Regions from separate parts of the Pseudoalteromonas sp. TAP-3C genome, predicted to be linked through region 3. Evidence: predicted binding sites of a transcription regulator. Region 3 holds the regulator's gene; each other region holds the start of a gene.
The links. Region 3 encodes LexA, which represses DNA repair genes until DNA is damaged. Its sites were predicted from a motif close to TACTGTATNNNNATACAGTA; they were not measured.
Positions count from the first base shown of each region.

Region 1: AC6H44_RS04715 (exonuclease domain-containing protein) is a predicted target of LexA. The motif match lies at 2,105-2,124, and genes of this name have one in related genera.
Region 2: dinB (DNA polymerase IV) is a predicted target of LexA. The motif match lies at 1,730-1,749, and genes of this name have one in related genera.
Region 4: ruvC (crossover junction endodeoxyribonuclease RuvC) is a predicted target of LexA. The motif match lies at 1,358-1,377, and genes of this name have one in related genera.

Region 1 is NZ_CM187618.1:1,011,306-1,014,722, reverse strand. It holds gene AC6H44_RS04715 (exonuclease domain-containing protein) at 1-2,093, opposite strand, end outside; gene AC6H44_RS04710 (sugar porter family MFS transporter) at 2,311-3,417, shown strand, end outside.
Region 2 is NZ_CM187618.1:2,519,554-2,522,970, reverse strand. It holds gene AC6H44_RS11795 (aldo/keto reductase) at 1-930, opposite strand, end outside; gene AC6H44_RS11790 (acyl-CoA thioesterase) at 943-1,374, opposite strand; gene dinB (DNA polymerase IV) at 1,761-2,816, shown strand; gene AC6H44_RS11780 (M17 family metallopeptidase) at 2,926-3,417, shown strand, end outside.
Region 3 is NZ_CM187618.1:3,086,479-3,089,895, forward strand. It holds gene coxB (cytochrome c oxidase subunit II) at 1-1,147, opposite strand, end outside; gene ctaD (cytochrome c oxidase subunit I) at 1-6, opposite strand, end outside; gene lexA (transcriptional repressor LexA) at 1,526-2,143, opposite strand; gene AC6H44_RS14495 (IS4 family transposase) at 2,270-3,417, opposite strand, start outside.
Region 4 is NZ_CM187618.1:2,007,776-2,011,192, forward strand. It holds gene ruvB (Holliday junction branch migration DNA helicase RuvB) at 1-156, opposite strand, end outside; gene ruvA (Holliday junction branch migration protein RuvA) at 164-781, opposite strand; gene ruvC (crossover junction endodeoxyribonuclease RuvC) at 784-1,308, opposite strand; gene AC6H44_RS09420 (ABC transporter permease) at 1,439-3,417, opposite strand, start outside.

The DNA.
Region 1 (3,417 bases), 1.3 Mb from region 3:
AAATTAAAATGCGCCGACAAATTACCCAATGAATATGACTTTAATCCTGCAAATGCTTTACGTGACTCAACAACCGTGCACATTTTAGGCATTTTAAAATTCACTCCAATCATTTCTAGCTCTTTTTTAATAAAGCCGTAGTCAAAATTAACATTATGCGCCACAAAAATACTGCCCGCTAACTTATCAAGCAGGGGCTGCGCTATGTCAGAAAATACCGGCGCATTAAAAACCATATTATCGCTAATGCCTGTCAACTTAGTAATAAAGCCAGGAATATGGCGCTGCGGATTTACCAAACTAGTCCAGGAGTCTATCACTTGTCCGTGCTGCACTTTAACTACGCCAATTTCGGTAATGCGGTTACCGCCTTTTAAACCACCGGTGGTTTCTATATCAACCACACTATAAATACGATCAGGGTCTACAAACCACTTAACGGCAGCAATATGTACCGTGAATCCTGCTTTTTTTAGGCTATCGATAGTAATGAGCTGATTGCGTCGTAGCTTATCTCCTGGCGCTTTTACTTCCTCAAAATACACCAGCCCATTTTTAATAATCATTAAATCAGGGTAACCGTCTTTTAATTGTAAAAACTGCTTAGCCATAGCTTTTAAATGGGTGATTAATGCATCAAGCGGGCTATTTAAAATAAGCGCTTCAAGTGGCGCAAGTAATTCGTTATGCCAATTAAATAAACCATTGGGCTGCTGAAAATAAAGCGCAGCGTGCTTACATACTAAATTTAGTAATGCCTTATTAGTGGTAAACCCAGCCAAGCGCGCCTCTATTTGCGTTTGTTGTGCGTCATAAAAATTACCACACTTTAATACTTGAGGGTAAATATCAAACTCAGTGCATGGCGGGTAAGGTGTGTCTATAAATAACTCATGCCAAAACGCCAAACCAAATAAAGTTTGCCATAGGGTATTTTCAGTATTGTGCACCTGCAAACCTTGAGCGGTATAATGCACATTTACGCCTTGCTCTACATCCCCTCGATAAATGTCGTCAATTTCTAGTACACATTGAGTTTGGGCAAGCATATCGCTTAAACGCGAACGTGTTTGCTTATTAAACTTACGCATTAAAAAGTCATCTGCAAAATACAGTAACTCATCAGTAAGCGGGTTTTCGATAATTTGCTCTAATTGTGCCTTCACCCACTCTTTGTTACCAAGGCGGTATTGCTCTCTTATTTGAATTTCCTGAGCTTGTGCGCAATCAGTGCACGCTTCAAGTAGGCTAAAGGCAAATTCACTCTCTGTATTTTTTAACTGTTTATAAAGCTTAACCAGTAGTTTATTTTTAATGTCGTACGCCAGCACTCCATGGGCTTTTTGCGCTACGACTAAATGGGCAAGCTCTCGATAAAAAGTTTTATCATCAGCTATCTTATCTTTTGCTTTTTCAGCATTTTTAAACGCTAATCGGTAACGGTTTAAAACATAATTTGATTGTGCTTGCTCTAGTGTTTCAAAACGCGACAAACTCTCGGTATGTCCTTCACGAATAGCCGTTAATCCCAAATCTCGCATAACAAAGCGAGTCTGATGGTTTACATCACCATTACTTAAGCGCCCTGCAAATAAAAATTCAAAATACTCGTAATAATCTTCACGGTTATTAATAACATATTGGCTATAAAATGAGGTAAGTGCTTGTGGGCAAGTGCTAAAAAAATCACAAGCAATATTAACCAACTCGCCCTTAGCAGCACTTTTTTTAAAGCTTATGTGTTGATTGTGGTTATTGAGTAATTCTACCAGTGCTGGTTTGGTTAAATGGGCCAGCAATTGCGCGTAATGCGCAGTGTTTGGCTCAAATAAAATACCCGCTGTTTTTAGTGCATAAATAGCCTGATGCGGCGATGGTATTTCTTCGTAATTTAGCGATTGAGTTTGCACTAAATAAGGCTTACGAGAATATACCCGCGCTAACATACACTGAGCTTGCTCATCTAGTTGACTAACTTTGCTTATAAACTCGCAATGTTTAGGCTCAAGCAAATGCATACATTGGTTGGTTACAAATTCAATCAACTCTTTAAAATGCGCTAAATAATATTTTGCTGGTAACTCTTTTTTCATAAAACCGCCCGCACTGTATATAAAAACAGTATAATTATTTAAATACTTTTAGCAACTCAATTAAACCCAACCCGTTAAAGCAATTAATTTTTTTATGCATACGTATTACTATTGAAATATCTTTTTTAGCGTGATCAGTGTGTGCTAAGGTTGCCGGCACATTATTTAGCGGTAATTTACACTTCATTACACATAATAAAAATTAGGATAGAACAACATGACAACACAGCACATACCTAATGGTGAGCATAACGCACAGGCAAAATGTTCACTTTTATACGTTATTTTTATATCGGCTGTTGCCGCTATTGGTGGCTTTTTATTTGGTTTTGACTCAGGGGTTATAAACGGCACTGTATCGGCGTTAGGTAATACATTTAACTCGAGCAGTGTCGCAACAGGGTTTAATGTTGCCTCTGTTTTACTAGGTTGTGCGCTAGGTGCTTTAGCCGCAGGCCCACTTGCAGATAAATTTGGCCGTCGCGCTATTATGATTGTCACTGCACTTATATTTGCTATCAGTGCATTTGGCTCTGGCATTGCTGATAGCTCAGCTGAGTTTATTTTTTACCGCTTATTTGGTGGGTTAGGTATAGGTGCAGCCTCGGTTTTAGCACCGGCTTATATTGCAGAGGTTGCCCCTGCTAGCTTACGCGGCCGCTTAGCGACACTTCAGCAGCTTGCTATTGTACTGGGTCTGTTTGCAGCTTTTTTAAGTAACTACTTAATTGCTAATGCCGCAGGCGGGGCTGAGGGTATTTTACTGTTAGATTTAGCTGCATGGCGCTGGATGTTTTGGGCTGAACTAGTGCCTGCTGGCTTGTTTTTAATTGGGGTACTTTTTATCCCTGAGTCACCACGATACCTAGTAGCACAAGGCAAGCTAAAACGAGCTAAAAGTGTATTCAGCAAAATTTCAAATGATGATGCCGATACACAAATTAGTGATGTAAAGCAGTCTTTGCAAAGTGATAAAAAACCGAGTATTCGCGACTTATTTATTGATGGCAGTAAAAAAGTACACCCTATTGTTTGGGTCGGCGTTGCCTTGTCTGTTTTTCAACAATTTGTGGGTATTAACGTGGTATTTTATTATGGCTCAGAACTATGGCAGGCCGCTGGCTTTGATGAGTCACAATCACTTTTTATTAATGTACTGGCCGGTACTACTAATATTTTGTCTACCTTTATTGCTATTGCCTTAGTTGACAAGGTGGGTCGTAAGCCATTATTACTGGTAGGCAGTATAGGTATGTTTGTTAGTTTAAGTGCGCTTACTTATACCTTCGCAAGCGCAGGCCTTAATGAAGTAGGCAAATTAGCA
Region 2 (3,417 bases), 570 kb from region 3:
TGATGAAGTAACCCCATCCACTTGATTACACCAAGCCAGCGCGAGCTGTGCAGGGGTAATGTTGTGCGCATGCGCAAGCTCAACATACGCTTTAGTGGCTTGGTGTGATTGTGGTGTATCGCGAAAAATACCGTTACGCTGCATAAACGTCCAGCGCGAGCCTTCAGGGCGCGCTCCATTTAAGTACTTACCGGTTAAAAGCCCTGCAGCCAACGGTGACCAAGGTAAATAAGCAATATCCTCATGCACACATTGCTCTATTAAATAAGGCCAGTCCTTAGCGTGCGCTAAACTAAATTCGTTTTGAATAGACACCATTTTTGGCAAGTTATACGCTTTGGCTAAATTTAAAAATTGGCTAATTCCCCACGGGGTATCGTCAGAAAGCCCACAATGCTTAATTTTACCCGCCTTAACACACGCATCTAAGCCCTCTAAAATATCAAGCATATCAGCGGTGTGTTGAGTTGCATCCACCTCAGTAAATTTAAGCATACCAGGCCATTGCCTAGCAAAATGAGGTGTGCGGCGATTAGGCCAGTGTAGCTGGTATAAATCAATATAGTCGGTTTGTAGACGCTTTAGAGAGTGATCAACCGCGTCAATAACAGCTTGGCGAGTAATATCATTGCCACCACGTATCCACGAAAGTCCGTTACCGGCAATTTTAGTCGCTATAACAATGTCTTTTCGTTTATGCGTATTGCGCGCAATCCAGTTTCCTATGATTTGTTCTGTTTTACCGTAGGTGTCAGGAGAGGGAGGAACTGCGTACATTTCTGCCGTATCAATAAAATTAACACCACGCTCAAGCGCATAGGCTATTTGTTGATCGGCATCGTGCTGGGTGTTTTGCACCCCCCAAGTCATGCTGCCTAAACAAACCCTTGAAATGCTAACATCACTGCTGCCTAATTGACTATATTGCATTATTAATCCTAATTATTCGTTTTGAGAGTGTGCTTTTAAAGCCGACAACAAGGGCTCTGTGATTATCGCTTTTTGCCCTGTTTTAAAATCAAACATCACCACTTTTGACATGCCAGTGGTTGTTATCGCGTTTTGCGCATGACTAAATACACTGTAATTCATTATAAATCGGTCAGATTTGATGTCACTGATGGTAATACCTACGCTTAATGTATCGGGAAATGTCACCGGGCGCTTGTAGCGAATATTATTTTCACTGATCACAGGGCCTGTGGCTTGGGAATTAATAGTATCAAATAAATTTAATTTATTTAAAAAATCAATTCTGGCTATTTCGAAATAACGAAGGTAAACACAGTTATTAACATGCTGTAGGGCATCCATATCGCCCCATGCTACAGTGATATCAGTATGAATAGGGTGTTGTTGTTTAAACGTTTCCATGTATTTATAGCTCTTAGTTTGAAAGCATCTAGATTAGCAACATGGTCGGATGAGCTCAAGGGAATTATAACTGAGCTTAAAATTGTAGCTCTTTGAATTTAGCACTATAGTAATTATGAACACACGAGGAGATAACGATGCAGAATATAATTAATTGGTTATTAGCATGCACTTTTTTGATAGCTTCATTTACGTGTTACGCGATGGGCAATCAAGTGGGCGCAATTATTTTGATGTTATTAGGCTTTTTTTTAGAAGTCCTGTTTTGGATGTACTGTTTTAATAAGCCGAAAAAAAGTAAACGCGCTTTTTAGATACTAACAAGCTTGCTAATTAAAAACGCTTCCGTAATAATGGCTGTATAAATAAACAGTTGTTATAGTGTAATGAAAAAGTTTATTCATATAGATATGGACTGCTTTTATGCAGCCGTTGAGATGCGCGACAATCCCAAGCTTGCACATGTACCGCTTGCAATTGGTGGTAACAGTCGCCGTGGAGTGCTCTCTACTGCTAATTACATTGCCAGAAAATACGGTGTGCGCTCTGCCATGTCTAATTACCATGCCAAACAACTGTGCCCTGATTTAGTTATAGTGCCTGGCAGAATGGCTATTTATAAGCAAGTATCAACACAAATTCGCGCTATTTTTAACCGCTACACTCACTTAGTAGAACCCCTCTCACTGGATGAAGCTTACTTAGATGTGACCCACAGCAGCGCATTTAAAGGCAGTGCAACCTTAATCGCTGAGCAAATCCGCACCGATATTTTTAATACCACCGGGCTTACTGCATCTGCGGGGATTGCGCCAATAAAATTTATAGCCAAAATAGCCAGTGATGAAAATAAGCCCAACGGTCAATTTGTGGTTTTGCCTGAGCAAGTGGATGACTTTTTAGCGCAATTACCATTGGGTAAAATTCCTGGCGTTGGTAAAGTAACCCTTGAAAAACTTAATTTAAAAGGGTTATACACAGGCAAAGATGTACGCGAAAAAGGCGCTAATTGGATGCAGCAGCATGTGGGTAACTTTGGCGTGTCGTTATACCAAAAGTGTATAGGTGAGCATATAGGGCAGGTTTCAACCGAACGAGTTCGTAAGTCATTAAGCGTAGAGCATACTTATGAATACAACAAAAATAGCCTAGCAGAATGCCTTGAGCAATTACCGCAATTGTTAGATGAGCTCATTGTTAGGTTAAATAAACAGCAGTTGCAAAATAAAATTAATAAGTTAAGTGTTAAGGTTAAATTTGCAAATTTTGTCGTCACTTCAGCAGATCAAGCCGCTCATCAATTAAATTTGACTATTTTTAAAGAGTTGCTCGCTAAAGCATATCAACGTGGATTGCAGCAGCCAGTTCGTTTACTGGGTATTGGTGTAGGCATTAAAAATCAACCTGCGCATAATTTGCAACTGAGTATTTTAGAGCTGTAAAAAGCTGTAACTACAAGTTGCCAGTGAGTATGCAGATTATCGCAGTTCACTGGTTATAAATTGCTAAATAAATAATAATAGGGGCTACGTTTTTTAATCGGAGCCTTTTATGGCATACCCAAAAGCAGTAATGGCTCAGCCACTAAGTGCAAGCCTAGATTGCACATCACATGATGCACTTATTATTATCAGTGATGACTTTTCTCGTTTACCAAATACGCCATTGCGTGATGCAATTTTAACGCAAGCACAAGTTGATTCACGCATCGGTCAGCAGGTTACCTTGTTAGTGATTAACGCTAAGCGTGTTGTACTCGCACCTACAGGACCGTTAAACAGAGATTATGACGACGTTCGTCGTTATTTTGATGCAGCCAAACTAGCCATCAATGAAGCAAAAGCATCGGGCAGTGTAAACCCGGCTATTTATTTACCGACCTTAAATAGTGATAGTCGCTATCAACATGCGCTAGAAGTGGCCTATTTAGGCGCATGCCAAGCGTTATGGCAACCTCTTGAAGCGCGTGAATTTCACGGACAATGCATTGAACCTGTTACTCAAATAGGCTTAATTGATGCAAGCGAGCAAACGATTAAAGCC
Region 3 (3,417 bases):
ACTCATTATTTACCTCCTCATCAGCGTCTATTGCCGCTTGTATCTCACTTGGTTGAATTACTTCACCGGTATCGTTACCCCACGCATTGCGCTTATAAGTAATAACGGCGGCTATTTGCTTTATGGATAATTGCTTGGCAAAAGATTGCATAGCAGTACCTGGTTTACCGTGAAGCAAAATATCAATATGTCCTTTGATATCACCTATGACTATTGGGCTACCTTTAAGCGCCGGAAAAACTCCCGCTAAACCCAAGCCTGTTGGTTGATGGCACGCCGCGCAGCTCGCCATATAAACTTGCTCACCAAGCGCCATCAGCTCCTCTTTTGGTACAGTTTGATCAAGCAATGCAGCATTTTCAGCAGCCGCCTTTTGTTTCGCTTGTTTAGCCTCAGCTAACCACGTTTTGAAGTCTTCTTCTGTTTTTGCTTCTACCACAACGGGCATAAAGCCGTGATCTTTCCCACACAACTCTGCACACTGCCCACGGTAGGTACCGACCTCATTAATATTAGTCCAGGTTTCGTTAATAAAACCGGGATTAGCATCTTTTTTAACGGCAAAATCAGGCACCCACCATGAGTGAATTACATCATCCGAGGTCATTAAAAAACGCACTTTTTGATTAATAGGAAGCACCAGTGGTTTATCTACTTCGAGTAAATAATTAGGGTTTTTATCAGATAAATTAGTTATTTCATCCTGAGTGGTTGCCAGCATTGAATAAAATTCAACATCCTCTCCCATGTATTCATAGTGCCACTTCCACTGTGATCCTGTAATTTTAATGGTCAAATCGGCTTTGCTAGCATCCTCCATCGCAATCAAGGTTTTAGTCGCAGGAATAGCCATAACAATTAATATGACAAAAGGAATCGCAGTCCATAGTATTTCTACTTTGGTGCTTTCATGAAATTGGGCTGGAACCGCCCCTTTAGATTTACGGTGATGAATGAGTGCCCAGAACATAATGGCAAACACAATCACCCCAATCACACAACATATTAAAAAAATAGTCATGTGCAGTTGATATACATTATTACTTATATCAGTTACGCCTTTACGCATATTATATTGGCTATTAGCAAGCACATTTTGCGAAAAAACTAATAATATAAGCCACAAGGAAGAACTAAGCTTACCCATGTGAAGGCTCCTTTAATGCTATTGCTGACGCAAAGCGAAGAGGCATACGGCTTAAACGCCTATTCGTTATTTTTATTTTTTACATGGAGCTGGATTTTTAAATGTGTGTTCTCAAAACTAATTTGCTGTGAGTTTTTTTTAGTCCAGCCATTTAATAAGTAGTTAAAAAATAAACAATAAGCAAGTTTGGTATAAAAAATAAACAGTGTTTGTTTTAAAAAGCGTAGCAAAAAAAAAGAGTAACTAATGAGGTAATTAATCTGAGAGTAAGGTTTAGTAAGGGGTTTGTTGAAATAACAGCAGAAAAAATATAAAAATATCATGATTAAAATAAATCCAGCGCCTAATTAACATTAAACGCTAAATTATGCTTTAGTATTACATCCAGTCAGCGTTACGAATAACGCCTACCGCTAAGCCTTCAATATTGAATGACTCATTTTTTAAATCGACTTCAATAGCCTTAAATTCGTCATTTTCAGCGTGTAAAAATACTTTTCTACCCGCTTTTTCTAGGCGTTTAACCGTTACATCGTCACCTACTCGAGCAACAATAACTTGACCATTTTCAGCAACTTGAGTTCGATGAACAGCCAATAAGTCACCATCCATAATGCCAATGTCTTTCATACTCATACCGTTAACGCGCAGTAAAAAATCAGCCGCGGGTTTAAACATTAAAGGATCAATTTTACAGTGGCTTTCTACATGCTGTTGCGCCAATATTGGCTCACCTGCAGCAACCCGACCAATTAAAGGTAAGCCCAGTTGCTCGGGTTCTCCTTCTTCAACAAGTTGAATACCGCGACTTGCGCCCGGCTTCATTTTAATCACACCTTTTTTAGCCAATGCTTTTAGATGCTCTTCTGCAGCGTTCGCACTTTTAAAACCCAGTGTTTGTGCAATTTCGGCACGTGTAGGAGGCATACCAGTGTCTTTAATAAACACTTTGATAAGTTCGAGTATTTGCGCTTGGCGTTTCGTTAATGGTCGCATACAACTGGTTTTCCATACAGTACAATTAACTGTGAGTATATACAGTTATTTAAAAATCGCAAATATAAATTAATACCTTAAAAAGACAAAATAAGATACTTTAAAAGCTGAGAGATCCCCACGAATTTAGCCTAAATTATCAATTTGTATAGTCAGAAGTGACAACTGGCTATACACATAAATAATGAACTGCCCATCAGGCTCATACCTAGGATCATCAACCACTTCTTTGCCAAGATAAATATAGGACAATACTCGTCGTTTTTTCTCTGTATTCGCTTGTAATGCCGCATCCCCTTGTTGTGCCGACACGGTGTACCCTATGCACCATAAGACAAACAACATTAACGCCGCTATGAGCAATAAATTATCAAACCTTTCTGCGCTTCTTGAATTTGCAAAGGCTAAACTAATGCCAAGTTTTGCATTCTTAGTGTCTCTGAAACTTTCTTCTATTTGCATACGTTGTTTATATAAAGTCACAATCCGTTGAGGCTTATCTGTAAATTGTGTAGGTAAATTAAACACAAGTAGCCAAGGCTCTTTGGCCTTTTGTTGTTGGTATTTAACCGTTGTACATTGAGATTGCCCACCCCGTTTTTTGATTTTTTTACGTCCCTTGTTTTTCCCTCTAAACAAAACACCTTGGCACGCGAAACGAACTGTTTTTCCGTAGTAAATCTGTGTCAGAAGGTGTGGTTTATCTGTTGCTTGCTCAAACCATGATTTACAATTTCGCCATGTCTCAAGGTCGCTAGATAAGGTCACATTGCCTCTGACGCGCCCAAGCCAATACCAGCCTTTATCTTCTATGGCTTTAAACCATGGCGTTCTAAAAATAGCATCAGATAAAATAATAGGCTGACAATCTGCAGGTAAACACTGTGCCAAGCTATCGAGTAAGTGTTGATGAGCCGCTTCGGTATTTAATTCGCTTTCAGGATACACTTTTTCATAGAGCGTTAACGCTCTTCCCCCCATTGGTATGCTTGCCCTGAGCACTTGAAATATTTCGCCGCCATTAATAGGTGACCAGTCAACGATAATAAGTGGGTGTTGTTGCTGGCCTACTAAGCATTCGGTCATATGTTCATAGAAACAAAGACGTTCTTGATGCAGGTTAGCATTACCAATCAAACGGTCTGCGCGTTTAATATCATGTTTTTTATCGGTATTAGAAAATGATTTTAATCCGCGGCCTAGGTAAGTGACAGTAACGCGCTGGTCACGCAAGCCTGAGTTAACAAACGTAAAGACTGTATTTAAACGTGTTT
Region 4 (3,417 bases), 1.1 Mb from region 3:
GCTGCGACTGCGCGCGGCTTCAATAAATATTTCCATTTGTTGCTTAACATGCGGCTGGCCACGGTAATCAGCCAATAATTTTGGCCTGATAGCACGATCTATAGTGTCTTCGTTGGTTTTTTCAGCAGCATCTATTAAGCGATCAGCTTCGATCATAATTTACTCACAGCATTGATTTTAAAGATTCTTTAATTAGAACCTCGGTCGACATATCGGGTTTACTTACTGATTTTACTGCTTTTTGCGCTTGTGGCAATTTATAACCGAGCGCCATTAACGCTGAAACCGCATCATCGGTGGCATTATTAGCTATGGTTGCATCGTAAGCAGGCTGTATAACAGCACTGTCACTATAGGGGGTAAATAAGTCATTATCCCAATTTTTTAATCGGTCTTTCATTTCGAGCACTAAGCGCTCTGCCGTTTTTTTACCCACTCCAGGTAATTTAACCAAGGCGGTGGCATCTTCATTATTCACACAACTTACAAACTGCTGCGCCGACATGCCCGACAAAATAGCGAGGCCTAATTTAGGGCCAACTCCATTGGCTTTTAACAGCTCTCTAAATAAGGCACGCTCTGTTTTGTTGTTAAAACCAAAGAGTAACTGCGCGTCTTCGCGCACTACAAAATGGGTATACACAATGACGTTGTCACCCACTTTAGGCAAATCATAAAAACAGGTCATTGGCATTTGTACTTCGTAGCCAACGCCACTCACTTCTAATAATATTTCTGGGGGCTGCTTTTCAACTAACACGCCATTTAAGCGACCTATCATTGTTATTTCCTTAGACGTCCTCTAACGGTTTTACTTGCACTACCCGCTAGTTTTATTAAGTTTTGTTCAGAGTGGGCATGGCAAATGGCAATCGCGAGCGCATCAGCCGCATCTGCTTGCGGCGTAAGCGGCAATTTTAGTATGTTTTTAACCATATGCTGCACTTGCGATTTATCTGCAGCGCCGTTGCCCACAACGGCTTGCTTTATTTGCCGTGCTGAGTATTCAAATACGGGTAAGTCGGCCATAGATGCGCCAACAATAGCAGCACCACGGGCTTGACCAAGCTTTAATGCAGAGTCGGGGTTGTGCGCCATAAATACTTTTTCTATGGCAAAGGTTTCAGGCGAAAACTGTTCTATTAACTGCGTAATACCTTGGTAAATCAGTTTAAGCCGAATAGGAAAATCGTGATCGGCTAATTTAATGCAGCCACTGCCCAAGTAGGTAAACTTAGCACCTTGATGCGCAACCACACCATAACCGGTTAAACGCGAGCCAGGATCGATCCCTAAAATTATCGCCAAACAGTACTCTCATAATGGTTATTTATTAATAATGCTAATAATGCCAGAGCACTGTATAAATTACCAGTACAAAGCAAAAACAAAAATGCCCACTTAAAAAGCAGGCATTTAGCAGTCTATTATTTTAAATTTAACCTAAAGCACGCACTAACCCCTGAGTATTTTGTTTAAGCGTTCGGGCAATCATAAAATAGCCCAAGCCTGCTACAAATACGCCACCCGCAACAGGGCCTATAATCCAAATATTAGGATGCAGCTTACCGGCTAAATCAAACATTTGTTGCTGTACAATTAACAGTGCAAGGTCACTAAAAAATGCAGCCACTAGGCCGGCCAAACCACCGAGTAATAAAAACTCATATAAAGTAGCATTTTTTATTAACCGGCTTTTAGCGCCTAAAGTACGCAGTATCACAATTTCTTGCATACGCTCACCTAAGCTTGCTTGTACCTGCGATATTAATACGAGTGCACCACACAACACCACAATCGCCAATACAAAACCTATTGCTAACGATACCTGTTCAATGGTTGATTGAATTTGCTTAACAAAGTTATCTACATCAATCGCTGTAATGGTTGGGTAAGTACGTAATAACTGGCTAAAATCACGTTTTTGCTCTGGCTCAATGCGTACCGATGAAATATACGTTGCTGGAAAGTCACTGAGTACATCGGGACTTAAAATTATAAAAAAATTGGGTTTAAGCGTGGCCCAATTTACTTTACGCACACTGGTTATTTTAGCGTCGAATGATTGTGCACCAATTAAAAACGTCAGGGTATCGCCCAGTTTAACGTCAAGACGTTCTAGCATAGACTCTTCTAGTGATGCTTCTGCAACAGCCCCGTTACCAAACCATTTACCATCAATTATGTCATTTTGAGCGGGTACATCTTCAAGCCAGGTTAAATTAAGCTCACGACCAATGCCTGAGCGGGCTTCTTCGTCTTTTTTCTCGTTGTCTTGTAGCGATACTTCCCGCGCAACGGCTTCACCATTAACCGCGTTTACTCGCCCACGAATAGTCGGGTAAAACTCAGACACCTGAATACCTTTTTGTGCTAAGTACTCGTTTACTGGCTCAAGCTCGTTTTGCGTAATGTTGACCAAAAATGCATTAGGTGCATCGCTGGGGAGTTGTGACTGCCAATCTGAAATAATGTCGTTTTTAAGCACAATTAAAAACAACAGTAATTTAATCGCTAACGAGAAACTAATTAACTGCACCGCATTAACGTTAGCACGCTTTTGAATAGACGCAATAGCCAACGACCAACTGTTACCGGGCTTTAAACCTAGTTTTCGGCCACCACCAAAAATAAGTTTGGAAATTAAAAACAGTACAGCAATCAAGGCCAGTGTAGATACAAATAAAATAAGCGTAATTTTTATATTATTGCTAAATAGCCACATTAATAAAAATACTGTGAACGCACTAAGTCCTAAATGAATTTTACTTACCGCAAGGCGATCGCCCAAATTGCGTCGTAATACTCTCAGTGGCGGAATATCAAATAAATCTAACAAAGGCTTAATAGAAAACATCACCGCACAAATAACCCCTGTGCTAATAGCAACCAGCCAAGGTTTAAAACCGGCCATGGGCAATTCAGCTCCCATACTTTTTGCCAAATAACTGGTCGCAATTTCTTGCAAGCCATAGCCGACAGCAAGACCAACAATAACCGCCATAGTGCACACCATTAATAAGTGCATAAGGTAAATTTTGCGGATCATATCACGACTGCCACCTAAGGTTTTCATCATCGCGACTGGGTCGTATTGGCGCTCGCAGTAACGTTTAGCCGACACTGCAATGGCTACCGCTGCTAAAATAATCCCCAGCAAACCGGCTAGTAATAAAAAGCTTTCGGCTCTGTTTAAACTATTTGAAATAGGTGATTGACGGTCTTTAACCCCATACCAATTTTGGTTTTCTTTGAGCTGTGGTTTAAGCCATTCGTAAAAGCTGTTTATATCGCTTTCGTCACCTGCGTACAACTGGCGATAAAACACCCGACTGCCTGGCTGGATAACTTCGGTTTTTGCCACATCGTCAATGTTTATGAGTACCCTGCGGCTACTGGAGAACACGTTGAACGGTG